One region of the Mesobacillus sp. AQ2 genome, then DNA from elsewhere that is predicted to be linked to it. Evidence: riboswitches for the same ligand, from Rfam matches in the RefSeq annotation. Region 1 holds a riboswitch; each other region holds the start of a gene.
What was found. Region 1 has a riboswitch for S-adenosylmethionine ahead of QNH36_RS19770 (methionine ABC transporter ATP-binding protein). Riboswitches for the same ligand answer to the same signal wherever they lie in the genome.
Positions count from the first base shown of each region.

Region 2: linked by a shared signal. The riboswitch ahead of mtnW (2,3-diketo-5-methylthiopentyl-1-phosphate enolase) and the one ahead of QNH36_RS19770 (methionine ABC transporter ATP-binding protein) in region 1 are both predicted to bind S-adenosylmethionine.
Region 3: linked by a shared signal. The riboswitch ahead of metK (methionine adenosyltransferase) and the one ahead of QNH36_RS19770 (methionine ABC transporter ATP-binding protein) in region 1 are both predicted to bind S-adenosylmethionine.
Region 4: linked by a shared signal. The riboswitch ahead of QNH36_RS04675 (trans-sulfuration enzyme family protein) and the one ahead of QNH36_RS19770 (methionine ABC transporter ATP-binding protein) in region 1 are both predicted to bind S-adenosylmethionine.

Region 1 covers NZ_CP126080.1:3,930,524-3,938,014, reverse strand. The annotation lists gene brnQ (branched-chain amino acid transport system II carrier protein) at 1-91, opposite strand, end outside; gene QNH36_RS19795 (hypothetical protein) at 407-541, shown strand; gene QNH36_RS19790 (M20 family metallopeptidase) at 639-1,847, opposite strand; gene QNH36_RS19785 (hypothetical protein) at 1,903-2,283, shown strand; gene QNH36_RS19780 (MetQ/NlpA family ABC transporter substrate-binding protein) at 2,672-3,508, opposite strand; gene QNH36_RS19775 (methionine ABC transporter permease) at 3,524-4,174, opposite strand; gene QNH36_RS19770 (methionine ABC transporter ATP-binding protein) at 4,164-5,195, opposite strand; SAM riboswitch class I at 5,281-5,384, opposite strand; SAM riboswitch class I at 5,474-5,577, opposite strand; gene map (type I methionyl aminopeptidase) at 5,753-6,496, opposite strand; gene QNH36_RS19760 (ZIP family metal transporter) at 6,751-7,491, shown strand, end outside.
Region 2 covers NZ_CP126080.1:1,607,337-1,614,827, reverse strand. The annotation lists gene QNH36_RS07945 (aspartyl-phosphate phosphatase Spo0E family protein) at 416-661, opposite strand; gene QNH36_RS07940 (1,2-dihydroxy-3-keto-5-methylthiopentene dioxygenase) at 814-1,353, opposite strand; gene QNH36_RS07935 (methylthioribulose 1-phosphate dehydratase) at 1,405-2,040, opposite strand; gene QNH36_RS07930 (2-hydroxy-3-keto-5-methylthiopentenyl-1-phosphate phosphatase) at 2,037-2,699, opposite strand; gene mtnW (2,3-diketo-5-methylthiopentyl-1-phosphate enolase) at 2,696-3,919, opposite strand; SAM riboswitch class I at 4,367-4,474, opposite strand; gene QNH36_RS07920 (pyridoxal phosphate-dependent aminotransferase) at 4,537-5,733, opposite strand; gene QNH36_RS07915 (carbon-nitrogen family hydrolase) at 5,859-6,641, shown strand; gene QNH36_RS07910 (DUF2087 domain-containing protein) at 6,714-7,298, opposite strand.
Region 3 covers NZ_CP126080.1:3,740,000-3,747,490, forward strand. The annotation lists gene QNH36_RS18810 (C39 family peptidase) at 26-904, shown strand; gene asnB (asparagine synthase (glutamine-hydrolyzing)) at 908-2,803, opposite strand; gene metK (methionine adenosyltransferase) at 3,058-4,260, opposite strand; SAM riboswitch class I at 4,547-4,687, opposite strand; gene pckA (phosphoenolpyruvate carboxykinase (ATP)) at 5,551-7,140, shown strand.
Region 4 covers NZ_CP126080.1:944,463-951,953, forward strand. The annotation lists gene QNH36_RS04660 (hypothetical protein) at 1-106, shown strand, start outside; gene QNH36_RS04665 (YitT family protein) at 301-1,167, opposite strand; gene QNH36_RS04670 (CBS domain-containing protein) at 1,343-2,626, shown strand; SAM riboswitch class I at 2,715-2,817, shown strand; gene QNH36_RS04675 (trans-sulfuration enzyme family protein) at 2,886-4,031, shown strand; gene QNH36_RS04680 (methyl-accepting chemotaxis protein) at 4,122-5,417, shown strand; gene QNH36_RS04685 (YflT domain-containing protein) at 5,495-6,067, shown strand; gene QNH36_RS04690 (hypothetical protein) at 6,198-6,341, opposite strand; gene safA (SafA/ExsA family spore coat assembly protein) at 6,465-7,073, shown strand; gene QNH36_RS04700 (lmo0954 family membrane protein) at 7,260-7,491, shown strand, end outside.

The sequences.
Region 1 (7,491 bases):
TCGGGAAAATTAAATTCCCTGCGCCAAAGTACATGCCGAATAGCATGGTTCCAATGAGTGCATAGGTTGAAAACGAGATTTTTTGCTGCAATTAAATTGCCTCCTCTTCTTGATGTAGTGAATCATGGTTTCTTCAGTTGGCAGGGAGGTATTTCTATTGAAGAAGGGAAGGAAATAGATAGAGAGAAATGAATTGTTCAATCTATCACAATAGAGTGTTCCGTTGTACCCAAAAGAAGAATAATACACATTACTATATATACTTACAGTTCACAAGTCAATGGAATTTTTAGTATTTTTAGAATTAAAGGAAAGCAATTCGCGGCAAGGACTTCTTCAGGAGTTTTGCTAACGGCGGTTCAGATTGCATCCGATAGAGGGAGTTTTGATTTCACGAGAGAATCTGATGACGATCGAACAAGCAAAAGCAATATTGAAAAATCCAGAGCTGGGACGACATTTGACAAGAGAAGAAATGGAGGCGATTGATTTCTTAATCAGCGTCGCCAAAGCAAGAGAACAGTGCTTCTGTTCCTTTTGATAGGTATCGATCAGGCTGGTAACTTAAAACATACCATAAGACCCTTGCGCAAGGGCAAAGGTCTTCTTTCAATAGTGGGCAAGTATAAGGAAACAGGTTATTGTTTGTTTTCCGCTGCTTTCCTCAGCTCGAACTCAGCTTTGATATCTGTCAATAGTTCCTGGTCTGTAAATAATTGTAAAGCTGTCAGAGCAAGAGCTTTTGCTCCCTTTAGCAAGGCTTCGTCTCCCTCTGGTGAAGCTGCAGCTTCCCTGAAGGGAACAGTGTGGGCCACGAGATTATCAGGGCCTATCTTGATATAAGGGTGAATGGTTGGAACGACCTGGCTGATATTACCTGCATCGGTAGAGCCAATTCCCTCCCTTTCATTGGCTGCAACGTTCTCCCCAAGGTCTTGAATCACATTTTTAAAGACTTCATTATACCGATCATTCAATAGCAAATTATCGACTTTATTTTGGAAGGCGATAACATTCAGCTTTGCACCAGTTGCAAGGGCTGCACCTTCTGCAACAGCCTTTACGCGCTGGGTGACATCATTCAATCGGCTTCGGGTGGCTGCGCGGAGGAAGAATCTGGCTTTGGCATATTCAGGAATGATGTTCGGTGCATCCCCTCCATGGGTGATGATGCCGTGAATCCGAACATCATCCGTCAGCTGCTGTCTCAATGCATTGATTCCGTTGAACAGCTGGATCACAGCATCCAGAGCGTTTATACCTTCATGAGGAGAAGCCGCTGCATGGGCGGGCTTTCCGATAAATTCAAAGTCGAGAGGATCCACAGCAAGCGAGGTTGATGTCAATCTGGTCTGTCCTGAAGGGTGCAGCATCAAAGCCGCATCGATTCCCTCAACAAGGCCATGCTTTACAAAGCTTCCTTTCGCGCTCCCATTTGGTCCGCCTTCTTCGGCAGGCGTTCCAAAAACGACTGCTTCACCGCCAGTTTCATCCAATACTTTGCTTAGCGCGATCGCTGCGGCGACACTGGTTGTGCCTATGATATTATGTCCGCAGGCATGGCCAATCCCAGGCAGGGCATCATACTCTGCCAAAAAGGCGATGGATGGTCCCGGTTTTTCAGACCTTTTGCGAGCAACAAAGGAGGTTTCGTGTCCTGCTACCGCCTTTTCAACTTCAAAACCTTCATCTTCTAAAATATTGATAAGCCGTGCGGAAGCGAAAAACTCCTCATTGCCGATTTCCGGGCGTGCGTGAATTTCATGGCTGGTCGTTAAGTAAAGATATTGGTTCAGTTCCACGTTTTCTGTAATGATATCTTTAAGTGACTTTACTGATGTTGACATCCTGATTCCTCCTTTAAACTTTCATAAAAATAGTGAGTAACAGGGGCATCCCCTTTTGAAAGCTATTAACTTCAGTCCCAAGCCTGCTGGTCTTTCCCGAAAAGCGATGGCTTCCGCAATCATGATCGCAGAATATTCAAAGCTGCGCCCGAAAAGCGAAGGCTTCTGGAATTACGGTCGCAGAACAGTCAAAGCTGCGCCTGAAAAGCGAAGGCATCTGCAATTACAGTCGCAGAACAGTCAAAGCTGCGCCCGAAAAGCGATGGCTTCCGCAAACTTGGTCGCAGAACGACCAAAGCTGCGCCCGAAAAGTGATGGCTTCAGCAATCATGGTCACAGAACCAGTCAAAGCTGCGTCCGAAAAGTGACGGCTTCCGTAATCTTGGTCGCAGAACGACCAGAGCTGCGCCCGAAAAGTGATGGCTTCCGCAATTAGGGTCGCAGAACAATCGAAGGTGTGCCCGAAAATCGGTGGCTTCCGCAATTACGGTAGCAGAACAACCAAAGCTGCGCCCGAAAAGTGATGGCTTCCGCAATCTTGGTCGCAGAACGACCAAAGCTGCGCCCGAAAAGCGATGGCTTCAGCAATCATGGTCGCAGAACAGTCAAAGCTGCGCCCGAAAAGCGATGGCTTCCGCAATCTTGGTCGCAGAACGACCAAAGCTGCGCCCGAAAAGTGATGGCTTCAGCAATCTTGGTCGCAGAACGACCAAAGCTGCGCCCGAAAAGCACTGGCATTCACAATTACGGTCGCAGAACAGTAAAAGCTGGGCCCGAAAATCGGTGACTTCAAGAATGACGGACGCATTAAATGAGATTTCTTCTTACCATCCAATCTCACTGAGCGGCACAAAGGTAGGGAGGGTGTTTCCTTTGTATTCTTTTTCGATGAATTCTTTTGTGTCATCCTCCTGGTAAAGTTCAGCTAATTTTTTCAAAGCTTCATTGTCCTTATCTTCTTCGCGGACAGCAATGATATTGATATATGGAGTGGCAGTGGCACTTTCAAGGAAGATGGCATCCTTCTTTGGTGTTAGTCCTGCATCAACCGCGATTCCGTTGTTGATGATCGATGCGGCTACATCCGGCAATACCCTTGGTGTCTGGCCGGCAACCAGCGGCACAAGTTCAAGATTCTTTGGATTTTCAACGATTTTATCGAGGGCGCCAATTCCGTCGAAGCCTTCCTCAAGCTTGATGAGCCCAGCTTCCTGGAGTAAAAGAAGTCCTCTTCCCATATTTGTCGCTTCATTTGCAAGAGCAATCTTCCCGCCTTCAGGAATGTCTTTCACTTCTTTATATTTTTCAGAGTAAATACCCATTGGAGCAATCATTGTGGTTGCGATTGGAACAAGGTCAAGATTATGTTCTTTGATGAAAGCGTCAAAATAAGAAACGGTCTGGAATGAGTTTGCATCCAATTCGCCTTCTGCAAGCGCAAGGTTCGGCTGGACATAGTCCGAGAAAGTGACGATTTCGACGTCAATTCCTTCTTTTTCTGCCTTTTTGGCGACAAAATCCCATACACGGTGATCTGTTCCGCTGACGCCAAGCTTTACTTTGACAGTCTCTCCGCCTTTCGCTGATGATGAGGAGCTCGAGCATGCTGTGCTGATTAATGCCAGACTAAGTACGATCAATGCTAGTAAAAGTTTTTTCATTTTTGATTCCTCCTGTTATCTTCTTCTGATTTTTTTAGCTGAAATATTTCCAAGGGATTGGAGCCCCTGTACCATGACTATCAAAATACCAACGGTGATGAACATTGTCTGGGTATCAAACCGCTGGTATCCGTATGTAATCGCGAGGTCGCCCAAGCCGCCTCCTCCGATTGCTCCGGCCATTGCCGATGCACCGATCAATCCGACCGTTGCAATCGTGAAAGCAAGAATGAGTGAACTCATAGCTTCTGGAAGAATGAATTTGAATACAATCTGCCATGGAGTGGCACCCATTGATTCAGCGGCTTCGATAACTCCTGGATCCACTTCCAACAAAGAATTCTCTACCAATCTTGCAATATACGGTCCTGCATAAAAGACAAGCGGGACGACGGCAGCGGCCGTACCAATTGATGTGCCGACAATCAGCCGGGTCAGCGGAATGATTGCGACCAGCAGGATGATGAATGGCACTGATCGGAATACGTTGATGACACTGTTAAGTACATTGAAGACAGGTGCATTTTCTAGCAAATGGCCTTTTCTCGTCACGACAAGCGCAATTCCAAGGGGAACTCCAAGGACTGCCGAAAACAGCAGGGAGAACGCGACCATTTGCAGTGTTTCAATTAATGCCTGGATGATTTGTTCTGAATTAACTAGCATGTGCGGTCACTTCCTTTATGTTGACTTTTTGCTGATTGATAAAATTAAGAGCCCTTAAAATTTCTTTATCACTTCCCTGGAACTCGACAATCAGGTTGCCGAATGGAATTCCCTGAAGCTCGGTGATATTTCCAAACAGAACATTGACATGGATATCAAAATTCTTTGACAGCTGTGACAGCAGCGGCTCGCCTGCTGACTCACCGACGAAGTTGATCCTAAATACCTTTTGAAGCCCCGAATGTCCTTTGATGATTCTGCGGACGGAATCTGGAATATTGTCATTCATGATGGTGCTGACAAAATTTCTGGCTGTTACTGTTTTGGGAGCTGAAAAAACTTCAAATACTGAGCCTTCCTCAATGATTTTACCTTCCTCGATGACCGCCACCCGGTCACAGATTTCCCTGATGACAGACATTTCGTGGGTAATGATTAATATCGTGATGTTGTACTCCTTGTTGATTTTTTTCAAAAGCTGAAGAATCGAACTTGTAGTCTGCGGATCCAGGGCCGAAGTTGCTTCATCACAAAGCAGGATCTTTGGCTGGGTTGCCAGCGCACGGGCAATGCCGATTCGCTGTTTTTGTCCGCCTGAAAGCTGGTCCGGATAATTGTCCGCCTTATCAGCGAGACCTACAAAGTCGAGGAGCTGATAAACCCGCTCTTTGATTTTCGCCTTCGGAACCTTACCGAGGACAAGCGGCATTGCGACATTTTCAAATACGGTCTTGGAGTTCAAAAGATTGAAATGCTGGAACACCATCCCGATATTCCTTTTAACCTCACGGACTTCTTTAAGTGAAAGGGAAGTCATGTCGCAGCCATCGACAATCACCCGGCCGGATGTCGGGCGTTCCAACAGATTCACACAGCGGATCAGTGAACTTTTTCCTGCTCCGCTAAAACCAATGACCCCAAATATCTCTCCTTCTTTGATTTCCAGATCAATTCCATTAAGTGCCGGTACCTTTTTCCCGCGGCTTTCATAAACTTTCTCCACTTGTTCAAATGTAATCAACAGTCTTCCTCCTTTGTAGATAATAAAAAAACCTCTTCCAGGAAACAGGAAGAGGCATGCCGCAACGAATGCAGGACAAGATCTCTTCTTATCTCCCAAGCTATTGCTTGCTGGATTTGGCACAGTCCTCAATGTGAGTCCGCTGCCGAGGCTTCATAGGGCCAGTCCCTCCGCCTCTCTTGATAAGAAAGTCTCGATATTAATTTGTAGATGGGGATTATTGGAAAATAAAAAGTCCCCTTCAGAAAGAAGAGGACATGAATTAAAAAGTCGGCCTCTTCTTATCTGTCAAGCTCACGCTTGCTGGATTTGGCACAGTCATCCATAGGAGTCCGCTGCCGAGGTGTCATAGGGCCAGTCCCTCAACCTCTCTTGATAAGAAGTAACGAATATTGAGTTGTAAATCTTGTTTATTACTTTACTGCGTCACAGATAATGTGTCAATCATTTTGTGGGAATTTTTTTAGAAACACGAAAAATAGGAATTTAGTATTAAATGGCAGAGAGCCGATAAAAATACAAAAACCCCTGCATCGGCAAGGGGTTCAAGTGGAATTTTATCTGGTAATAACGATAGGTCCATTTTTAGTGAGGATGATTGTATGTTCACATTGTGCAACAAAGCTGCTTTCCGTGACATAAGTCCACTCATCATGTTCGTATTGGAAAACTTCTTCCTCACCAGTGGAGATGAATGGCTCAAAAGCGATGACCATTCCTTCTTTCAATAGCTCGTCATCCCATGGCTCATTATAGTTGTAGATGTGATCGGGAGCTTCATGGATGGTCCGCCCGATTCCATGTCCTGTAAGGTTTTTAATTACATTAAGTCCGTTTTTCCGCGCAGTCGCCATAACCGCCTTGCCCAGTCCGCTTTTCTTCGATCCGGGTTTCGCCTTTTTCAAGCCTGCTTCAAAAGCCTCAACAGCTGTTTCGCATATCTTCGTTAAAATCGGATCACCTTGGCCAACGACAAAGGAGATTCCTGTATCGGCAAAATAACCATTTTTTGATCCGGAAACATCGATATTAACGATATCACCTTCTTTAATGACTCGGCTCCCTGGAATCCCGTGGGCTACTTCTTCATTCACACTGATGCAAGTGTACCCTGGGAAATTGTATTCGCCTTTCGGAGCAGAAATCGCTCCATTCTCTTCAAACATGGCGCCTGCCAGTTCGTCGAGTTCCTTTGTGGTTATTCCGGGTACTGTCTTTTGCACCAATTCCTCCCGTATCATGCCGACAATCATGCCAATTTCTTTTAACCCGTTAAAATCTTCTTCTGTTTTTGCAATCATGATTTAATTCCCTTCCATGTATGAACTATTTTATTAGCGTATCCCTTTTTTTCGTGAAAATCCATTCATCTGGCTCAGTGCCTTCAGATAAAAATAAATAGGATTGGAATTACGTATTGAATGTAGTAATCTTGAAAAAACAAACTTAGCCGTCTGATTTATGCTGAACAAGATATATTCACCACTTCATAATCCATATAATACATTAAAATGAGTTACATTAGATTACAGAGCAAGTCTTAGGAGGAAAAAAGATGCTTGATTTTTTCATGGGTTTCCATCCGGTTGTCCAGGCGCTGATTGGGACTTTGTTTACCTGGGGAATGACTGCTTTGGGCGCTGCTTTAGTATTTACAACGAAAAATCCAAACCAAAAGTTTTTGGATAGTATGATGGGTCTCGCGGCAGGAGTTATGATTGCTGCAAGTTTCTGGTCACTACTTGCTCCTGCGATTGAGATGGGTGAGGGAGGAAGCCTGCCGAGCTGGATGCCTGCTGCGACTGGTTTTCTTTTAGGCGGGTTGTTCTTAATGGTCGTAGATAAATTGATGCCCCATTTACATCCTAATTTATCAATGGAAAAAGCTGAGGGAATCCATCCCGAAAAGAAAAGACGAAGTACTTTGATGGTCTTGGCCATTACCTTGCACAACATCCCCGAAGGTCTCGCGGTCGGAGTGGCTTTCGGAGCTGCAGCTGCAGGCTTTCCTTCGGCTTCGCTTATGGGCGCGATTGCGCTTGCAATAGGAATCGGTATCCAGAACTTCCCGGAAGGTGTCGCAGTATCGATGCCACTTCGGCAAGTAGGAATGTCAAGAAAGAAAAGCTTCATGTACGGCCAGTTTTCAGGCATGGTCGAACCAGTTGCCGCAATGATTGGAGCAGCCGCTGTCATGTTCATCCAGCCACTTCTGCCGTATGCGCTAAGCTTTGCAGCCGGAGCGATGATTTTCGTGGTAGCCGAAGAAGTAATCCCTGGATCCCAGGAAAACGGC
Region 2 (7,491 bases), 2.3 Mb from region 1:
TACGATATATGAATCGCATTACAAGCATAGTACCAACAATTAAAAAAGTGAAAAACAAAGATGATATTGATAGTAAAATTTGAGGTTGAAAAAACTTGGATGAGCATCGATCATTGAACCAAATCGATAAAATGGTAATCCGCTGAAATCAACATGATGTTGGGGTAAATTGAATTTGATGATATAAACCTTTCTATGTTAAAAATATATAAAATAAGCTTATAAAAATATGATAAAAATCACACAAAGTCATATTATCGTGAAATTTTGAGCAAATTGTTACATATTTTTGGTTCTGTCAATGTTATTAGTGGATTTCCTTGAACGGAGATATACTTAGATGCTTATAAGGGGGGGAATTGCCTAAATATAATAGCCACCGCCATGGGCCAGCAGTGGCTTTTAATCTGAACATTTAAGCATGTGACAAAATATATTGTTTCTTGGTAAGCAAGATTATCTGTCTGAAGAGGATTTTTGTTTTTTGCCGTTGCACTTCTGTCTCCTTGCACAATGCCTGATATTCATAAATCAAGGTGTCAAGTTCCTGGCTGTGTCGCACTGTTTCATTACTTGTATATCCAGTTTCCAGTGCAGCAGTGATCATCAATTCCCGGACGCGATCAATTTCTTTCAATAAAGCATTTTGCGTTTGATACACTTCTAAAATCTCCTCTACTACTTTAATTGCTTAATAAAATAAATAGATTACTTGAAGAATTATTGCAAATGCTTTGATGAATGTAAATAGAATCGCAAAATAAGACAATTTTCATTCCCGAAATTTTTTTCTTCGACAAAGTTTGCGACTTCTTATTGTGACTGGCTTACTTTATCATTTTCGTAAATCGGCACCCAGCCCTCAGTGGTAACGAAAATCCTGACTGCTACCACCTGGCGGTCTTCCTGAAGCGTAAAGTAGTGGCGGATATTTTCAGGAACAGAGATTAAATCCCCCGGATTCAGGAATACTTCAAAGAATTCACCGTCTTTTCCCTGTATAACGAATACACCATGCCCGCTGACAATGAACCTTACTTCATCATCTGTATGGTGGTGCTCCTGCTTGAAATTCGCAAGCAGCTGGTCAAGATTTGGTGTATGATCTGACAGCGAAATGACATCCTGTGCTTTATAACCGCGACGCGCTGAAATATCATCGATTTCAGCCTTGAATACATCAAGGATCTGCTGCTTTTCTTCATCAGATAACAGGAATTTTTCCTGAAGGCTAGCTGGCAGCTTATTGATCTCCCATTTTTCATAAATGACTTCCTGTGAATTCAGGAATGCTTCTACCTGTTGTTCCTCAATGATTCTTTCCTGTGTGTTCTGCTTAACAATGTATGCCATCTGAATCTCTCCTTTATTTAAGTCGCTTTGTAAATAATTTTAATAATTCATTTAAACTACTTTGAACAGCTGGAATGGTTTATGCTCGAGCAGTCTCAATTGATAACGGAACAAAAACTCCGTCGCTTCGAGGATTTTCTTGGCTTCGAAGGCACTTCTGCCCCAGACGGTAACACCATGATTGCGAATCAGAACGGCTCCAGTATCCCCTTTTACGTGTTCGGAAAATGCCTTAGCAAGCGTTGGGATATGAGCATAATTTGGAATAATGGGAATTTTGAGAACAGCATCTTCCTCCCAAAGATCAAATGCCTTAATCAATTCTTGTCCTTTGAATTGAACCTCCCCCCTGTCACCATACACCTCGGAAATCACATTATTGTCAATGGTATGGACATGCAGGCTGCAGCCTGCATTGGTCTTCTTATAGACCTCCACATGAAGGAGGGTTTCAGCAGAAGGCTTTAAGTGTGTTTCCTCTGCCGGCCGACCATATTGGTCAACAAGTAAGAAGTCCTCATCCGTCCGCTTCCGCTTATCTTTCCCGCTTGCTGTCACAAGGAATTGCACCGGGTCGCTCTCCACTTTAATCGCCAGGTTCCCGCTTGTTCCCATGAACCAATCCCGCTCTGCTAATTCGGCTTTCACATCAGCCAGCTCTTCCCATTTTGATTCTAAAATGCTCATCCTCTCACCCCTGTCTGAATTTTAAGAGCTTCAATACAATCATGGAATGTCTCAAAAGGTGTATATGGAATCTTCCATTCTTCGCATTTATCTTTTAAATAATCTCTCGCAAACACATAATCTGCCTGTTTGGCTGCTTCGAGGTCGGTCACGGAATCACCGATGACGATTTTATAGATTCCGTCCTGATCCAGATTCCTCATGATGGTTGGCTTGCAACAACCGCAATCATTTGAACATTGATCATCACAGCTGTTTGGCCATTCAATTTTTATTGATTCACCTGAGAAATCTGAGCCATTGCAAAAAATGCCTTCAATCGGCCCGAATGATTTGATGATCGGTTCAATGAAAAAGTCAATCCCGCCGCTGACAATATAGACAGGAATCCCCTCCTCTCTCGCAAAATCAAGGAAATCCTGGAACCCGGGACGAATTCTCGCATTTTTCAAGGCAAACTCTATTATTTCCTCCTTCAGGCTGACTGGAAGGAGGGAGAACATTTTCCCGACTCCTTCCCTGATGGAAATCGTACGATTCAGCACTCCTTCCTTCAGTTCTTCCCACCCATCTGGAGCAAACCGGTTCATGATGGCTATAATGTTATCCTTTTCGGTCACTGTACCATCAAAGTCACAGAAAATGACTGGGTGGCTCATTTTGCCACCGCCTTAGCCAAACCCCAAAGTTCGATTGCTGCCCTCAACTCATTGAATTCATGAGCACCTTCCTCGAGCGTTTTACCTTTAAGCACTGTGTCGATCGCCTGCCTGAAAGCTTTTCCGCCTCCCTGTGCTCCCCCGGGATGTCCATGAACACCGCCGCCAGCATTGATGATCGAATCCAGTCCGAAATCCTCGATAAGAAGGGGAACCATTCCCGGATGGATACCAGCGGATGGGACAGGGAATGTTCTCTTGAATTGGTCCTCGGCAGTCAATGCCTCAGCGATCGAAAGAGCCTGCTGTTTTTCAAGGGCGACACTGCCATAAGGAGATGGAAACAGGGAGAAATCTGCACCAGCATAGCGTAGAAGCTTCCCGAGCAGCAAAGAATGGGAAAAACCATATTCATCCGCTGCTGTAAACGCACCGCTTACCGCGGGATGCGCCATGATCGGAATGCCAATCTCATCATCTTCCCTTAGCTCCTGCAGTACATCAAGTCCGTAGGCAAAAACATTGAACAGCAATGCGTCCGCTCCCAACTCAGCTGCTTTTCTCGCCTTGTCTTTCAGCTGGGTCGTTCTGCCCGTCAGATTGGCAGCATAAAGCGTTCTGTGACCGGTAGTTTGATAGACTTCTTCAAGGACCTGTTTTCCTGACATGATTCGTTTTTCAAAAGGAGCAAGCTCATTTTCAAACAAGATTTCGTCATCCTTGATCAGGTCGACTCCGCCAAGACTTTGTTCTTTCAATTGTTTTAACAGGAATGGAAGGTCGCGGCCGATCACTCCTTTGAAGATACTCATCAGCAATGGCCTGTCATAAACACCCAGCTTATTGCGGATTCCTTCAATCCCGAATCGGGGACCTGGAAAAGTTTTTTTCAATTGATCTCCGAATTCGAGATCGACCAGCTTTATTTTTCCGTCGAGCGATAGCTTGCCAAAAACCGTTGTAAGAATTGCCGGCAAGTCTGGAGAAAAATTGATAGCCGGATAAGCGATCTTAATGGTCGCCACGGTATCAGAATTTGCGTCCAGGCCACTGCCTTCGACCGAAACCACTCTTCCCTTATGCTTTTTTAATTGTTTTTGGTCCAATTCCGGCAAATCTGTCCAGGATCCTACTGTCAAACCAAGTGCTATTCCCTCTGCTTTTTTCTCTGGGTTATGCTTAGCGTCATGGACTATGTAAGTTGCTGTAATTTCACTCATGAAAATCAATTCCTTTCAGTTAGAAAATCGATAGCGCCTTATCCAGCTCCGACAAGCGCTGGAGGGCCAGGCAGTGAAGCCGTTCTTTGAATTCATTGCCCAGTATCGAAATCGAAAAGTATAGCTGACTGCCCAGAAACGCAGAAACTGGAGACTCCGATAAAGAAGCGCTTTTTGCTTCTGCCGGCGGAGTTGAAGTTTCGGAGTTTCCAGGAGGCGACACTAGATAATTCGAAAAGCGAAGGCGACTGCCCAACTCCGACAAGCGTTGGAGGGCCTGACAGTGAAGTCGTTCTTTGACTTCATTGGCAGGACCGAAACGTCTCGAGGAGTTAGGAGCCGCAGCTAGCCAAGCGTCTCGAGGGCTGGGCACTGGAGCCAATCAAATTGTAAAAAGCATTAAAAAAACCTCTTCACAAAGAAGAGGTTAGGACGTTCACTAAACTCTTCTTATCTTTCAGCTTTCGCTGCAAGAATTAGCACCGTGCCCAGCATTATGCTGGATCGGTTGCCGGGCTTCATCGGGCTCGTCCCTCCGCCTGCTCTTGATAAGAAAATAATTTAATTAAGTTATTTAATTGGTTAAAGTGAATTTATTAATTAGGATTATGTCAGGTTCACAAATCATTGTCAATATCTTTTTTGAAAATTCCTAAGCTTTCGATTCTGCTGACTGCTTCCTTCAATCTCTTTTCAGAAGTGAGCAAGCCTACCCGAACATAGCCTTCACCATACTCGCCAAACCCAATTCCAGGTGCAACGGCAATATGGGCTTTTTCCAGAAGAAAGTCAGCAAAATCAACGGATGAGGTGAATCCTTCGGGTATCTTAAGCCAGGCAAAAAAAGACCCTTTGGGTGCAGTGACCTTCCAGCCAATACCTGTCAAACCGTCAATGAGTATGTTTCTTCTTGATTCATACAAGTCATTCAATTCTGCTACACATTCCTGTGATCCAAGCAACGCTTCGGCAGCAGCCTCCTGGATCGCACCAAACAAACTGACGTACATATGGTCCTGGAGTAAATTAATTGCAGCAATCACACTCTTGTTGCCAGCTGCAAAACCCACTCGCCATCCGGCCATATTATACGTCTTCGATAAAGTATAAATCTCGATGCCTATATCCTTGGAACCCTTTGACTGCAGAAAGCTATATGGGCGTTTTCCGTCAAAGCCAACCGCCCCATAAGCAAAATCGTGGACAACACATATATTATGTTTTTGTGCAAGATCGATTGTCTGGTCAAAGAATGCTTGATCCGCAATCGCTCCAGTGGGATTATTAGGATAATTCAAGAACATCAATTTCGCCTGGGCGAGTTCTTCGGAGCCTAACTCGGTGTAGTCAGGAAGGAAGCCATTTTCTTCTCTCAGCGGCATTTTTATCATTTCTGCCCTTGCCAGCTCGACTCCTGACCAGTAGTCAGGATAGCCAGGATCTGGAACAAGGATCGAGTCTCCAGGGTTCAACAAGCATTGAGGAATTTCGACCAGTCCAGCCTTGCCGCCAAACAAGATGGCAATTTCCTCTTCAGGATCAAGATCGACGCCATATTCCCTTTTATAAAACTCAGCTGCCGCTTCTTTTAAATACCGAAATCCACGGAATGGTGAATACTTATGGTTCAGAGGATTTTCGGCAGCTGTTTTTAATGTGTCCACAATATGTTCCGGGGTAGGCTGGTCAGGATTCCCCTGTCCGAGATTGATGACATCAGCCCCTTTTTCGGTATATGTGCCCACCTTTTGCACGAGCGAAGCAAAAAATTGTCTGGGCAGGCTTTTCAATAACTCAGATTGTTCGAACTCCATTCTCTCACCTGCTTAATTATTTATTAATTTTAAATTTTTTAATTTGAAATTCTAGTCACAAATGATATAACGTAAATAGTAACTTGTAAAGATATAATTTTCAGAAACTATGGCGGTGACTTTATATGAAATTCAAGATTGCATGCTTGCAGATGGATATAGCATTCGGAAACCCTGAAAAAAACTACGCTGCTGCATCCCTTATGATTGACCGGGCAAGTTCTCATAATCCAGATATCATGGTCCTTCCTGAACTATGGACAACCGGATACGATCTGGCCAATTTGGATGGCACAGCCGAAGAAGAAGCACAGAAGGCCAGAGTTTTTTTCCATGAAGCAGCTGTGAAGCACCAAACCCATTTTATTGGCGGTTCCGTTGCCAACAAAACAGAAGCTGGCATTGAAAATACAATGCTCATTTATAACAAGAATGGTAATTTTGCCGGAAAATACAGTAAGCTTCACCTGTTCCAGCTTATGGATGAGCACTTATACCTCGCTGCTGGGAAAGAAAAAGGCTTGTTCTCTTTGGACGGACATAGTTTCGCCGGGCTGATTTGCTATGACATCCGCTTCCCGGAATGGGTGCGTGCCCATGCCCTTCAAGATGTTGAAGCACTCTTCATTGTCGCAGAATGGCCTATCCAGCGGCTTGAACACTGGCGCGCTTTGCTTATTGCCCGTGCCATTGAAAACCAATGTTTTGTCATTGCCTGCAACCGCGCCGGAGCGGATCCTAACAATACATTTGCGGGCCATTCAATGATCATCGGTCCCTGGGGTGACGTGATCGCTGAAGGCGGGGAAGGCGAGGAGATCCTGTTCGCAGAAATCGATCTTGATCAGGTTAAAGAGGCGAGGAGCAAAATCCCTATTTTTGCAGACAGGCGGCCTGAACTGTATTAATGCATATATCCAGCAAAAAAACCGCCTGGGAAAAGCCCTGTGGCGGTTTTTTTGAATGAGATAATAGAACCATCACTCTGGTTGTGCCCACATCTCTTCCGGATTCAGTTCGTAAATCCCATTTTCGCGATACATATAGTGATTGATGATGAATTCACGCCTGATTGTAGCATAGTCCTCGTAAAACTTTTTAATATATTCGTTCAACTCTTTTTCCGGGTATTTTTTACCCGCTTTTAAACCACGGATCATGTATTCAAAAATCATCAGCCTTTTCTTCCGCTGGGCCGGAATATTTTTTAATTTACCGTCTTTTGTCATGAAATTCTCAATGACCTTCTGCCTTTCGATATTCTGATCGAGCAATGCTTCCACCTCCTCTTCCTTTTTCATGATTAACTTGCCAAGCGACTTGGTCTGCTGCTTGATGACCGACTCGTTCAAATGGAAATAGATTGTGTTCTTATCCCGGCGCTCAATGATGACATTGACATCACGCAGTTTTTTTATATGATGTGTGATTGTGGGCGGCGTGAGGCCTAATTTGCCAGCGATCGCCTGGCCATGAAGCGGCCCGCGGGCCAGCAGCGCAACAATTCTTATCCTTGTAGGGTCGCCCATTGCTTTATGAAAAGCGACAATTCTATCCAGCTGAATGATAATCCCTCCATTATTTCATGATCATCTAATTAGGTATACATCTAATATATAGCATCTTCCGTTATTTGAAAAGCTCTTTTCATTTTCACTTATTTCACATTGCTCATTATGGTTTAAACAGAGTGATTTTCTTCCAAAACTGGCGAAGCCCTATCTTGATAAAATTCTGAGAGACTGTCGCTCAACAAGA
Region 3 (7,491 bases), 190 kb from region 1:
GAAATATGCGGACGGGGTGATGGATGTGGACAAACTGTATTTACCTCTTGCAGCAATTATCCCTTTGCTGCTCATGTTTTATCTATTGATTCGAAAACAAAATAGCATGATGAAATCCATCCTGATGTTCCTGTTTGTTTTCACCTCAATCGTTGGTGCTTTCCTCCTCGAGAACCTTCAGGCTTCACATGTAGCCCTGGCCGTACAATCGGTGAAAGACTGGCTGGATGAGCCTGAACCCAGAACAGAAAGGGCACCTGCTGTCCAGGAAGAGAGCGAACCTAAAATCATACCGACTAAAAAGCAGGTACTCCTGGAGGCACCAATCATATGGCAAATGCCTGAGCTCCCTCGAGGATGTGAGGTAACAAGCCTGGCCATGCTCCTCATGCATCAGGGTGTAAAAGTGGACAAGCTGACACTCGCCAGCGAAGTCAGGAAAAACCCGGCTGAGTACCGCCTCGATAATGGAAAAGTCTTTTTTGGAGACCCGAATGAGGGCTTTGTCGGCAATATGTACACATACACAGAACCAGGGCTCGGAGTCTATCATAAACCAATTGCTGAACTGGCAGAAAAGTATCTTCCCGGCAAAATAAAAGATCTTACGGGCGCAGGATTCCAGGATATTAAATCGCACCTGTCAGATGGCAGGCCAGTTTGGGTGATCATTAACACCGAATACAAAAAGCTGGACGACAGCTTTTTCCAGACATGGTACACGCCTGGCGGGCCTGTTAAAATTACAACGAAGGAACATTCTGTCCTGATTACCGGGTATGATGAAAACTTCGTCTATTTCAATGATCCTTTATCAAATGAAAAAAATAAAAAAGCACCCATTAAGGATTTCGCAGAATCCTGGGTGCAGATGGGAAGGCAGGCCATCACCTACCTTCCCTAATTTTTAAGATTGTAATACTTTTTGAGCCTCATACTCCTTCTGGAAGGAGTATTTTTTTTCGACATACACATCATGCCACATCATGAACATCAGAACTGTCCAGATTTTACGGCTGTTATCCGCCTTGTTCTGGCAGTGTTCATCCAATAGTCTTAAAACGTAAGACTTATTGATAAGATGTTCTGTGTTGCTTTCCTTGATAATGTTCTTTGCCCACTCGTTCATTTCATTCTTAAGCCAGTGTCTGATTGGCACCGGGAAGCCGAGTTTCTTGCGGGTAAGCACGTGGTCAGGGACCACTCCTTCTGCCGCTTTTCGCAAAATATACTTCGTTGTATTATTCGCTGTCTTCAGGCTTGTCGGAATCTTTGAAGCTGTTTCAAAAACAACCTTATCCAGGAATGGTACGCGAAGCTCCAAAGAATGAGCCATCGTCATCTTATCTGCTTTCAATAAAATATCGCCGCGCATCCATGTGTGGATGTCGATGTATTGCATTGTATCAACCGGATCATAGCCTCTGCTTTCACGATATAAAGGCTTCGTGACATCCCTGTAATCGTACTGGCCGTTATAAACATGCAGCAGTTCGCTCTTCTCTTTTTCCGTGAACATCTTCGCGTTTCCGATATAACGCTCCTCCATTGGAGTCACGCCGCGCTCGATGAAGCTCTTGCCTCTCATACCCTCTGGCATCATTTTGGAAATGCCCTTAAGCATCGCCTTCCCTACTCCGGGAATTTTATTGAATACCTCGAGGTCTTGCGGTTCGCGGTAAATATTATAGCCCCCGAACAATTCATCGGCACCTTCACCGGAAAGGACTACCGTTACATGCTTCCTTGCCTCACGGGCAACGAAATACAAAGGTATGGCTGCCGGATCAGCAAGCGGGTCATCCATATGCCACATGATTTTAGGAAGTTCATCCATGTATTCCTGCGGGCTGATCACATAGCTGATATTTTCAACACCGAGTCGATCAGCCGTTTCCTTGGCGACGTCAATCTCGCTGAAGCCATTCTGTTCAAATCCGACAGAGAATGTTTTGATTCCAGGATGGTATTGCTTCGCAATCGACGCAATGATAGAAGAATCAATCCCGCCGGAAAGGAAAGAACCAACCGGCACATCACTGCGCATGTGGATTTTCACCGATTCGAACAGGACATCCCTGATCTCCTTCGTGAATTCATCCTCAGATTTTTGGATTGGCGAGAAGCTCGCTTTCCAATAACGCTTGATTTCCATAGGTGAACCGATTTTCTTTGTAAAATAATGCCCTGGCTCAAGCTTGTAGATGCCTTCAGACATTGTATTAGGTTCTGGGACAAATTGATAAGTTAAATAGTGCTGCAGTGCCTTATAATCAATCACATCATTCTGCAGCGCAAGCAAAATGCTTTTCTTTTCAGAACCGAAGAATGTGCGATTTTCATCTTCAAAATAGAAGAATGGCTTGATGCCGAAATGGTCACGTGCACCGTAAAGGACTTGTTCCTGCTTATCCCAGATGACAAATGCGAACATTCCGCGCAGCTTGTCTACAGCCTGCTCCTTAAGGTGGCTGTATAGGGCAATGATGACTTCAGTATCAGAGTGCGTTTCGAAAGTCAGTCCTTCTTCAATCAACTCTTCACGAAGTTCGAGATAGTTGTAGATTTCCCCGTTAAAAATGATCCAATAGCGTTCATTTTCATAAGTCAATGGCTGATGGCCAGCCTCAAGGTCGATGATGCTCAGACGGCGGAAGCCGAACTGGATATGCTCATCATAGAAATACCCATCATCATCAGGCCCGCGGTGGGTGATGATGTCATTCATATTTTTGAACAGCTGCTTATCATCGCTGCTGAATTCCTGTGCATTTTCATGTACACAACCGATAAAGCCACACATTATGTACTTCACCTTCTCCATTTCAGAAAAAATTTATTGTGATTTTCCAGTAATTTTACTTCCAAAAAACATACCATCTAATACTACCATTAAACGCAAAATTTTTGCAGTAAAATCTGAGGGAAATTTAAGGTAATACTTTATTTTACACCTTTTGGACCAGGTGCAAACCTTGAAAATATCTGGCGCTCCCTAATTAGACGGCAAATAATAAAGGGAGTTACATATTTCTATGCAACTCCCGTTGTTCCTTTTTATTTACCTTGAGCCTGAGTGCGGAGTGCCTCTGCCTTGTCTGTACGCTCCCATGGAAGGTCAACGTCAGAACGGCCGAAGTGTCCGTATGCAGCTGTCTGCTTGTAGATTGGCTTGCGCAGGTCAAGCATGTTGATGATTCCAGCTGGACGAAGGTCGAAGTTGTTTTCAACAACATCGATCAATACATCTTCGCTTACCTTGCCTGTTCCGAACGTATCGATTGAGATAGATACCGGACGGGCAACACCGATTGCGTAAGCAAGCTGAACTTCAACTTTTTCAGCAAGGCCTGCAGCGACGATGTTTTTCGCAACATAACGCGCAGCGTATGCAGCTGAACGGTCAACTTTTGTAGGATCCTTACCAGAGAATGCGCCTCCGCCGTGGCGAGCGTATCCGCCGTAAGTATCAACGATGATTTTGCGGCCAGTAAGACCTGCGTCACCCTGTGGTCCGCCGATTACGAAACGGCCAGTTGGGTTGATGAAGTATTTTGTGTTTTCATCGATCAGCTCTGCCGGTACGACAGGGTTGATGACATGTTCTTTAAGATTGCGCTGGATTTGCTCAAGCGAAACTTCAGGATGGTGCTGTGTTGAGATAACGATTGTGTCGATGCGGACTGGCTTGTCATTCTCATCGTATTCTACCGTTACCTGAGTTTTTCCGTCCGGACGAAGATATGGAAGGATTTCTTCCTTGCGCACTTCAGTCAGGCGGCGGGAAATTTTGTGCGCCAATGAAATCGGAAGCGGCATAAGCTCTTTCGTTTCATTACATGCAAAACCGAACATCAAGCCCTGGTCGCCAGCTCCGATTGCTTCGATTTCTGCATCGGACATTTGTCCTTCACGTGCTTCAAGAGCCTGGTCAACACCCATCGCGATGTCTGCAGACTGCTCGTCAATGGAAGTTAACACTGCGCAAGTTTCAGCGTCAAAGCCGTACTTCGCGCGAGTATAGCCAATTTCCTTGACAGTTTCACGTACGATTTTAGGAATATCTACGTATGTAGATGTTGTGATTTCGCCTGCAACTAGTACAAGGCCAGTTGTAACTGATGTTTCAGCAGCAACACGTGCGTTAGCATCTTTAGCAAGGATCGCATCCAAAATCGCGTCAGAAATCTGGTCGCAAATTTTATCCGGATGGCCTTCTGTTACTGATTCAGAAGTGAACAAACGGCGTTTGTTTGACATCTGAGTTCCTCCCTCATGTATAAAAATTGATCGAGGCTGTCCCAATACAAACCTCGGTTTGATACGGTACTCATTCCCTATGTAGTATGAAATAAACGCTGAGTTTTTATTAGAAAAATTTGTTTAAGATTCATGGTGAATTTCTTTTTTTCCTAATTTTCACCCACGGGAGCAATGACACCAAAGAAGGCAGTCCAGTTGCATTTCTATGCATCGGACAGAAAAAAGCAATATAAAAAACCTCTCCAATTGTGAGGAAAGGTTTTAGCTTTAACCGCGCCTTTCGCTCTTATCGTTCAAGGGCAATTCCCTTGCGTCAGGTTAGCACCTTTGCCCGGAAAAGATCAGCTGATTCTTAGGCTGTTTTTCTCGTTTGCAGGTTGCTGGGTTTCATTGGGCCTGTCCCTCCACCAGCTCGGGATAAGAGAGTATCCGTTCAAATCAAAATCATAACGAACCTGTCTGGCCATGTCAATCATTTTCTCGACAAAAATGTCGATTGTTGTTGAAACCATTTCTTTAAAATAGGCTCTGTTAAAGCCCAATGTTGTTTTTACACCTGTTGATTGTAGTGGAAGGCGCGTAGGCTCCTCCGAAAATGCTAGCGCATTTTCATCGTGCGTGGGCAGGTTCAGGGAAGTTTCTCAATGTCCTGCGGGCGCAGCTGGTTAGGTGAGACCCCGCAGGAGCAAAGCGACGAGGAGGCTCAGCGCCAGCCAAGAAGAATTTGGTCTTTGAAAAAGCTGGCACTTGAGCTTTTTCATAATTCTTCCCCCGCGGAAAGCGAAGCGCCTGGAACAAAAATCAACAGTCTTGTTTAACAGAGCCTTAAAATAAAAAGTTGTCAAACCAACCCATATTACTTGACTATATAAAGAAAGAATTATATAACGCAAGTTAGGTACAAGGTAATTTTTTCATCATTAGTATAGATTAATTGAAGCAATGTGTTATACTATTACCGAGATGTAAACACTTACAAATTATCATTCTTTCAAGAAAAGTGGAAGCGCCTTGACCTGCCGCGGCAAGCATTGGAGGCTGACCAGCGAAGTCGTTTTTTGTCTTCATTGGGCAGACCAAAATCGAAAAGTATAGCCGTCTGCCTAGAAACGCAGAAACTGGAGACTCCGGCAATGAAGCGTTTTTTGCTTCGGCGGGCGGAGTTGAAGTTTCGGAATTTCTAGGAGGCGACACTAGCCAAGCGACTCGAGCGGTCAGGCGCTGGAACTGGATTCTCGAAAGTTGATATACGTATTTTGAATCTATAAAAAAGGAAGGTATCCTCCGATGAACGTTGTAGGAATATCAAATGAACTTTCAGCATTATTAAAAGGAAGCAATGTACAGGTACAGCTATCTGTGCCCCAGCTTGTCGAAAAGGTCCTGAACCGCAACGAAGGGCTTTTGACATCAACTGGAGCAGTAAGAGCGACTACTGGTAAATATACTGGCCGTTCACCTAAAGATAAATTCATTGTCGAAGAAGAATCCGTGAAAGACAAAATTGACTGGGGCTCGGTCAATCAGCCGATCTCCGTGGAATCCTTCACGAAGCTATATAATAAGGTATTGAAGTTCCTTAAAGATAAAGAGGAAGTTTTCGTATTCAAGGGATTCGCCGGCGCGGATAAGAAATACCGCCTGCCAATCCAGGTCATCAATGAATATGCATGGCACAACCTGTTTGCCCATCAATTGTTCATCCGTCCGACTGAGGAAGAGCTTCCTGAGCATGAATCCGAGTTTACGGTCATTTCGGCTCCTACTTTCAAAGCAGATCCAGAGGTTGATGGAACAAACTCAGAAACATTCATCATTGTTTCCTTCGAACAGCGCGTCGTCTTGATCGGCGGAACGGAATATGCGGGCGAAATGAAGAAATCGATTTTCTCCGTGATGAACTATATACTTCCGGAAAATGGAATCCTTTCGATGCACTGCTCAGCGAATGTAGGCCGCGAAGGGGATGTAGCATTGTTCTTCGGACTATCTGGCACAGGCAAAACAACTTTATCTGCTGATAATAATCGCCGTTTGATCGGTGACGATGAGCATGGCTGGTCACCTAATGGTGTGTTCAACATCGAAGGCGGCTGCTATGCGAAATGCATCAACTTGTCCAAGGAAAAAGAACCGCAAATCTTTGATGCAATCCGCTTTGGATCTGTTCTTGAGAACGTCGTAGTCGATGACGAAACACGCGTGGCCGATTATGATGACGGCAGCCTGACAGAAAACACTCGTGCAGCCTATCCGATCCAGGCTATCGAAAACATCGTGGACCCAAGCATAGCGGGGCATCCAAACGCGATCGTATTCCTGACAGCTGACGCTTTCGGAGTCTTGCCTCCAATCGCCAGGCTGACAAAGGAACAAGCAATGTATCACTTCCTGAGCGGATACACTTCGAAGCTTGCTGGAACAGAACGCGGCATCACTTCACCACAGGCAACATTCTCAACATGCTTCGGTTCTCCATTCCTTCCGCTTGCTGCCACAAGGTACGCGGAAATGCTTGGTGAAAAAATCGATGAGCACAACGCAAAGGTATTCCTCGTGAATACAGGATGGACAGGCGGAGAGTATGGAACCGGCAGCCGCATGAAGCTGGCGTACACTCGCGCGATGGTCCAGGCAGCACTTGAAGGCGAACTGAACAACGTCGAAACCGCCAAAGACGAAATCTTTGGCCTCGATATCCCGCTGCACGTACCAGGTGTACCTGACGATGTCCTCCAGCCAGTCAAAACATGGAGTGACAAGGAAGCCTACTACGCAAAAGCAAACGAACTCGCAGACCAGTTCCGTGACAACTTCAAAAAGTTCACAAACGTACCGTCTGAAATCGAAGAAAAAGGCGGACCAACCGTTAAATAAGAATTTGAGTGAGGCCATCTCTGGAAAAGAGATGGCCTTTGATTTTATTATTTTGTTATTCATAAATGGATTCTTATATTGAGCAAAGCCACAATCCCGTTCCCTTGTAGGACAGGGCACCAATAAAGCCCTTTGCTGACCTAAATTCCCGTTCCATCCGAAAACAGGGCACCAATAAAACTCATTGGTGACCTAAAATCCCATTTCATCCGAAAACAGGGCACCAATAGAACCTATTGGTGCCCTAATATCCCGTCTCCTCAGAAAACAGGGCACCAATAAAGATGCACTTTGCATACTTGATTGTTTTTCTAACAGTTAGCACCAGCCCTTTTCAAAAAAAAACAGAGC
Region 4 (7,491 bases), 1.8 Mb from region 1:
CGCCCAGCGTAACAACAATAAGAAAAAAGGCAATAACACACCAGAAGAGCTAGTCGAGTTTACAACCGGCCAGAAAGAGAAAAAATTCAATAATCCGATTGATTAACAGTAAAATGCCCCTGCAATTTCCTCTCAGGGGCATTTTTTATATCAGGATTGAGCTCTTTTAGAAATTTTATTGGCGAAAAAATAAATAATTCGACCACTTTTGGAGTTAATTCGACCACATTTTAAAATAATTTGGCGGATTTTTAATTTATTCGACCACATTCATGGATTATTCGACCAAGTCTGCATTTTTTAATGCCCGCTGCCCTTATCAAAATTACTCCCCGATACGTCGGCTACATTCTCGATTGCGACGAGCGCGTTCGGATCGATATCATCAACCACCGAGCGCAGGGTGGACAATTCAATCCGGCTGACGATCGTATAGATGATTTTCTTTGGTTCGCTTGAAAAAACGCCCTGGCCCTGGATATAGGTCATGCCGCGTCCTAATTGCTTCAGAAGGGCTTCGGCGATTTCTTCCGGGACATCGGAAATGATTGTGACCGATTTTAACTCTTCCATACCCTCAACGACGACGTCAATCATCTTAAAGGCGATAAAATAGGTGATGATCGAGTACATGGCTGTTTCCCAACTGAACACGAGCAAGGCGGCCAAAAGGAAGATGAACAAGTTCATGATCATGACGATCTGCCCAACGGACACAGTGCGCTTCTTGCTGACAAGGATTGCGATGATTTCGGTGCCGTCAAGCGCCCCGCCAGCGCGGATGACGAGGCCGACGCCGGTTCCGAGGATGACGGCACCGATGATGGTGGCCAAAAATAAATCATCCGTCACCCGGTCGAAGTGATGGAAATACGCTGTCGTTACGGATAAAATAATGACACCGTACAGCGTCCGAAGCGTGAATTTCATACCCATCCTCTTGTATCCGATATAAAGGAAAGGCAGATTGAACAGGATCAGGAAAATACTCATCGAGACGTTGGTCAATTCCGCTGCGATAATCGAAAGGCCGATGACACCTCCGTCAAGGATGGCGTTGGGGACGAGGAACATATCAAGCCCGAATGCAGCGATAATCGCCCCGATTGTAATTGTCACAAGCTGTGTGACCTCTTTTATGACTCTTTTTTTCTTTGTTGCTGCCACTAAATATCAAACCCTTTTCTATAAAAATCTACTTTCTAATTGCATTGTATGTACTATACTTATTGTATCAAACTTAAAAGTCATCTGGAAATTCTACATTATATATCCATGATTAGTAAATGCGTGTTTTGGGGTAATGAGTAGGGAAGTGATTCGAAACAACGGAGGGACCATTTTGGCTAACGAAATTCAGGTTAAACATAGATCCAATAAGCAACAGACAACGTCGAAAAAAAGGAAAAATCAACACAATAGAAACAAGAATAAGAAAACCGGCAACAATTCATATCTTCGAACCAATCCAAGACCGGCAGTTGACGATAACCGCCTCAAGCGTGCCGAAGAGAACGTTGACGATCTGCCGAAAAAAGATTCCAGCAAAATAACAAAGCAGGATAGAAGCAAAGTAATCGATCAGAATAATGGTAAACCATCAAAAAAGAGAAACAGCAAAATAACGACTCAAGATAACACTAAAACAACAAAACAGAACAACGGCAAAGCAACTACCCAAGATAACGCTAAAACAACAAAACAGAACAACGGCAAAGCAGCAACTCAAGAAAACGGTAAAACAACGGATCAAAACAACAGCAAAAAAACAAAAAGTAACGCTAAAACAATGAATCAGAACAGCACAAATGGAACAAATCAAAGCAGTGACGAAGCAAAAAACCAAAACACAGGCAATGAAAAATCGCAAAAAGCTTCTGCTTCTCAGGCGTCTTCAGAAAATCAAGAGGTAAAGCATAAAGAACAATCCGGCAAGTTTGAAACGGCTTTTAACCGGATCCATAAAGCGCTGAAGGAAATGGTGAAGGGGACGGACAGCGATGCGTTTGTCGAGCTGCTGTACTCTGGCTATAAGAATCATTCATTGGTCCGCAAGTATAAAAGTGAGCTGCATCAGTTTGCCAAGCTGCGGAATGCGATTGTCCATGAACGGGTGAATGCGGATTATTATATTGCCGAGCCGCATATCGAGGTAGTCGAGCGGATTGAGGAAATCGCGAAGGAGTTCGAGAAGCCGCAGACGGCATTATCAATCGCGACCAGTCCTGTGTTTTATTATTATGAGGATGCTTATCTAAAAGATGTGCTTAAGGTCATCAACAAGTTTGATTTTACGAGATTCCCGGTCTATGACAAGGATGATAAATATGTTGCACTGCTGACTTCAACAGAGATCATCCAGTGGATGGCGAAGCATTTTTCCGACAGTGTCGTTCACTTTGAAGATGTGCGGGTGAAAGAATTGCTGACCAAGGGGAAAAATTATTTCGTGACGTTTGTGGATGAGGAAGCATCTTTATACCATATTGAGGAATTATTCGAGCGTTACCATACGAGGGGCAAGAAGCTCCAGGCGGTCATTATCACGGAAACAGGCGACCGCCACGGAAAGCCAATCGGTGTCATCACACCATGGGATTTGCTTGACAGTGATCCAGAAGATTGACTTCACAAATCTTTAGAAAATCGTTCATTGACGAATTTACAGCGATATTGATATACTTCTGCTAATATTAATTATTTTAAATCAATAACTCTTATCCAGAGCGGCGGAGGGACAGGCCCTGCGAAGCCCGGCAACCTTCTTTTTTCATTGAAAGGTGCTAATTCCTGAAGAACGATTTCTGAAGATAAGAGAGGCTTAGCAATTGGAACCTCTCCTTATTTGGAGAGGTTTTTATATTTTTTAAAAGCAGGTGGATGAAATGACGAACAACAGATTTGAAACGGAAGTGCTTCACTCTGTACATACTAAGCAGCAGGGTATTAAAAGCAAGGCAACACCGATTTACCAGACGTCGGCTTTTACCTTCAATGATCTTGATGAATTGGAGGGTTTTTATCAGGGTGAGGGCAATTATTTGTACTCCAGGGTCGGCAATCCGAATACGGATGAACTCGGGCAAGCGGTAGCGGCTCTTGAGCATGCAGAGGATGGTGTGGCGGCTTCATCTGGATTGGCTGCAATTTTGGCAGGTGTCCTGGCAGTTGTGAAGAGTGGGGACCATATTGTTGCGGCGGACGATGTGTATGGAGGTAGCTTCCATATGCTAAAAGCAGAGCTTGAGCGCTTCGGGATTGAAACAACGTTCGTGCCGTTCTCGGATTTGGGCAATGTCACAAACGCCATCAAGCATAATACAAAGCTTCTATACACAGAGTCGATCACGAATCCGCTGCTTCGCGTTGAAAAGCTGGATGAAGTCATCGAGCTGGCAAAGATTAAAAAACTCGTTGTATTAGTTGATAATACGTTTGCCACTCCGCTCCATGTGCGTCCATATGAAGGCGGTGCCGATCTGGTTGTCCACAGTGCGACAAAATATATTGGCGGGCATAGCGATGTCACTTCAGGCGTCATTGTTGGCAGGAAAGAACTGATTGCCGAAGCACGCGCGAGAATCGTCAACCTTGGGGCGAATCTGAGTCCATTTGAAGCGTGGCTGACCTGCAGAGGCTTGAAGACGCTTGCCTTGAGAATGAAAGCACAATCGGAGAATGCCAGATTGCTTGCCGAATGTCTTCGTGAAAATAAGAATATCGCAAAGGTATACTATCCATTCGCAGAAGCTGAACAAGGATTTGGGGCTATCGTATCAATTGAGCTGGCGGAGCATGTGGATCCTGCCCAGTTTTTCAAATCGCTTGGCTGGGTAAAAATCGTTCCGACACTTGCGGGCGTCGAAACCACCGTCTCCCATCCGCTGAAAACCTCCCATCGCGCACTCCCTCCTGAGGCGCAGGAAGAACTTGGCATCACTTATCGTCTGGTGAGGATTTCGGTCGGAATTGAGCACGGAGAGGATATCGTTTCACAATTTGAAGCTGCGCTGGCTAAAGCTGTTGAATAGGATGGAAAATTTTCTGGAAATGCCGATATTATGATAGAAAGATCATTCATCCCCAGTGTTCGCGCTGGGGATTTTACAGGAGTGGATAGTATGCGGGACCTTTCGTTGAAAACAAAGGTGTTTGCTTTTTTTGGCTTGTTATTCTTTGCTTATGCCATTTCGACGTTATACAATTTTTACTTGCTGAATTCATTCAAAGTAGACTCTGATCCAGCCGAACTGGTATCCAGGAGTATGTATTCGACAGCCATTGCGGGTTCACTAATTTCAATAGGGTGCCTTGTTTTCATCATTATTTTATTCAAAAGGGTATTCAAGCCCATCGATCGCCTCACACAAGCGACACAGAGAATTGTTCAGGGTGATCTGGCGGTGGAACTGGCAAGTGATTCAAGTGACGAGATTGGGAAGCTGACCTCCCATTTTGATGCGATGATCAGTCAATTAAGGCTGCTCGTAGCCCAATGCCAGGACAATACCCGGGTTTTGCACGACTCTGCAAGAAAGCTATTCGAGAATTCACAGGTCCATGAAAATGAAAGCGAGAGAATAAAAGCTTCCATTCTTCAAGTCTCTGCAGGTGCTGAACAGCAGCAGGGCCATTCGGCAGTGCTGAGTGATATTGTTGATAATATGGTGCAAAGAATCAGCGAGATTGCTGAACTATCGAATCGGATTGAAACAATGTCCACGACCAATGCTGTTAAAAGTGAACAAGGCCAGACGTTCATCAGTGAAACGAGCACACAGGTGGGACGGATGGATCAGATTACGAGGCAGGCTGCCAGGGATGCTGAATCACTGGCTGAAAAGACGAATAAAATCGAAGAGATCGTCAGTATCATTTCTGGAATTGCCAACCAAACAAATCTGCTGGCATTAAACGCGGCAATCGAAGCTGCACGCGCAGGGGAACAAGGGAAGGGTTTTGCTGTCGTAGCCGGTGAAGTGCGATTATTGGCAGAGCAATCGCTGCATGCATCCCGGCAAATCCAGGATACAATCGAGGTTGTCCGCAGTGACATTAAACAGATGGTGGATGTCATGTCTGGCGGAAGCATGGAAGTACAAAAGGGCAGCAAGTTATTCGGTAATGTTGAAATGCAATATAATGAGATGCGGGATGGGATTCTGTCCATCCAGAAGGAAATTGGCACCATCAGCCAGTACACTGCAGATTTGAATCAGCAGACAGATAAATTGTTGACGATGAATAATGAAACGAATGTCATTTTACAAACAAATGCAGCCGGGATTGCCGAAATGGCAGCAGGGTTTGAGAATCAGGGAGAGACGGTCAGGGAATTGACCTTGACGGCTGAGAACCTGACACAAGTTTCTTCGGTCTTGAACAAGACCGTATCCGTCTATACACACAGTCAATAATCCTTCGACATCAGGTTTACACATCCTGTATGCGGGTATCTTTAAAAAGGACTACTCGTCTAAAGGAGGCTTTTAATATGTTTGAACATGAAAAACATCTTGTTGGAGTATATGATAACGAGCAAGACGCAATCCAGGCCGTAGAGGACCTGAAAAGGCAAGGGTACAATACCGATGATATCTCTGTTATTAGTAAAAACGACGATGAGATTGATCACGTCAACGAAGCAACCGGTACAAAGACTGAGGAAGGTCTTGCTGCAGGTGCGGCAACAGGCGGTATATTAGGCGGCCTTACAGGATTACTGGCAGGCATCGGAGCCCTAGCGATTCCTGGAATCGGCCCAATCGTAGCTGCAGGCCCGATTGCTGCGACACTTACTGGTGCTGCAGTAGGCGCAGGTGCCGGCGGATTGGCCGGAGCATTAATCGGAATGGGTATTCCGGAAGATGAAGCAGAACGTTACGAAGGCTATGTAAAAGAAGGCAAAATCCTTGTAGTCGTCGAGCGTGAAGAGAACAGAGTCGGCCTGAATGATGGTACAACAACCACTGGTTTGGATGGAACAAGAACGACCAACCCGGTTGATGCACCTCTAACATCGGACAACCCGGCTAACACTCGTTTTGACAACACACGTGATTTTTAATCGATAGAAAAGGCTGCCATTGGCAGCTTTTTTTACTGTCTCTGAAAATGACAATTTACGATTCCGCGATGCCCTTTTCCCTGTTTCAAACGGCAAAAGCTGGCTGCATCAATTTAGCAGCCAGCTTTTGCTATTCTTTCTCTTTAGTATCCAGTAAATCAATCCGGCTTGCATCATCGAAATCAAAAGCAGAGGTAATGAAAAACATTAAAGTACCGCCAAGCAGGCCGAGACAAATGACATAACCGATCGTCATAACCCATAGATATCCCATAATCCTCATTCCTCCCTTGATAAAACTATATGCATTGTTAAAGTGATGTTTTCTTGTTAGTTCAATATTCAACTGTATATTTTTATCAAATCTTCTCATCCTATCAGTTGAGGAGGAGTGAAGATGGTAAAAAAAATCATATTGGCCCTTGTTTTAATGAGTATGGCTATTCCGACCGCATCATTCGCGCAACAAGTCTATACGGTTCAGAATGGGGACTCTTTATGGAAAATTTCGGTCAGGTTCAAGGTTGGCCTTTCGGAACTTATCGGTGCTAACCAGCAATTCAAGAATCCTAGATTGATTTATCCTGGCCAGCGAGTCAATATCCCTAATTTAAGCGCCGCAAAGAGTATTGAAAGCCAGGTCATCCAGTTGACGAACCACGAGCGGGCGAAGAATGGACTTAAGCCAGTGGCAGCTGACTGGCAGCTTTCAAGGGTTGCGCGTTACAAATCTGCAGAAATGAGAGATAAAAGTTACTTTTCCCATACAAGCCCTACATACGGCAGTCCATTCACCATGATGAGGAATTTTGGAGTCAACCACAGGAGCGCGGCTGAAAATATAGCAGCGGGGCAGAGGACCCCCCACGAAGTAGTCCAATCATGGATGAACAGCCCTGGACATCGCAAAAATATCCTTAGCCCTGCATACACCCACATTGGTGTCGGGCATGCTGCAGGCGGGGATTATGGACACTATTGGACTCAGATGTTCATCACAAAATAAGGAACGGAAGAAATACCCCGGTGAAGCTGTCACCGGGGTATTTTTATGAGAGGAAAACGCAAGAGTGACGACCGGTCCGGTATGGTGCTAAGCCTCAGGACCTACCTGAAAATCAAGCTCAGGCACGTTATGGATTTTTTACGGCAAAGGTAAGATGAGTACATAAGAGATAAGGAGGAATTGAACATGAAAAAATTTGGTTTACTGTTTGCCGGCTTCATCGCTGCAATGGTACTGATGTCAAACCTTGGTCCGCTTGTGGGTCTCGGCGTGAGCTTGCTGGTGCTTTACTTTGTCGTAAAGCAATTTTTAAAGGCTCACTCGACAGCCGGAAAAATCGGCTGGGGAATAGCCGGGTTCATCATCTTGATGGCTGCAGCTTCAAATGTGCCAGCAATCCTGGGAATCGCAGCAGCTT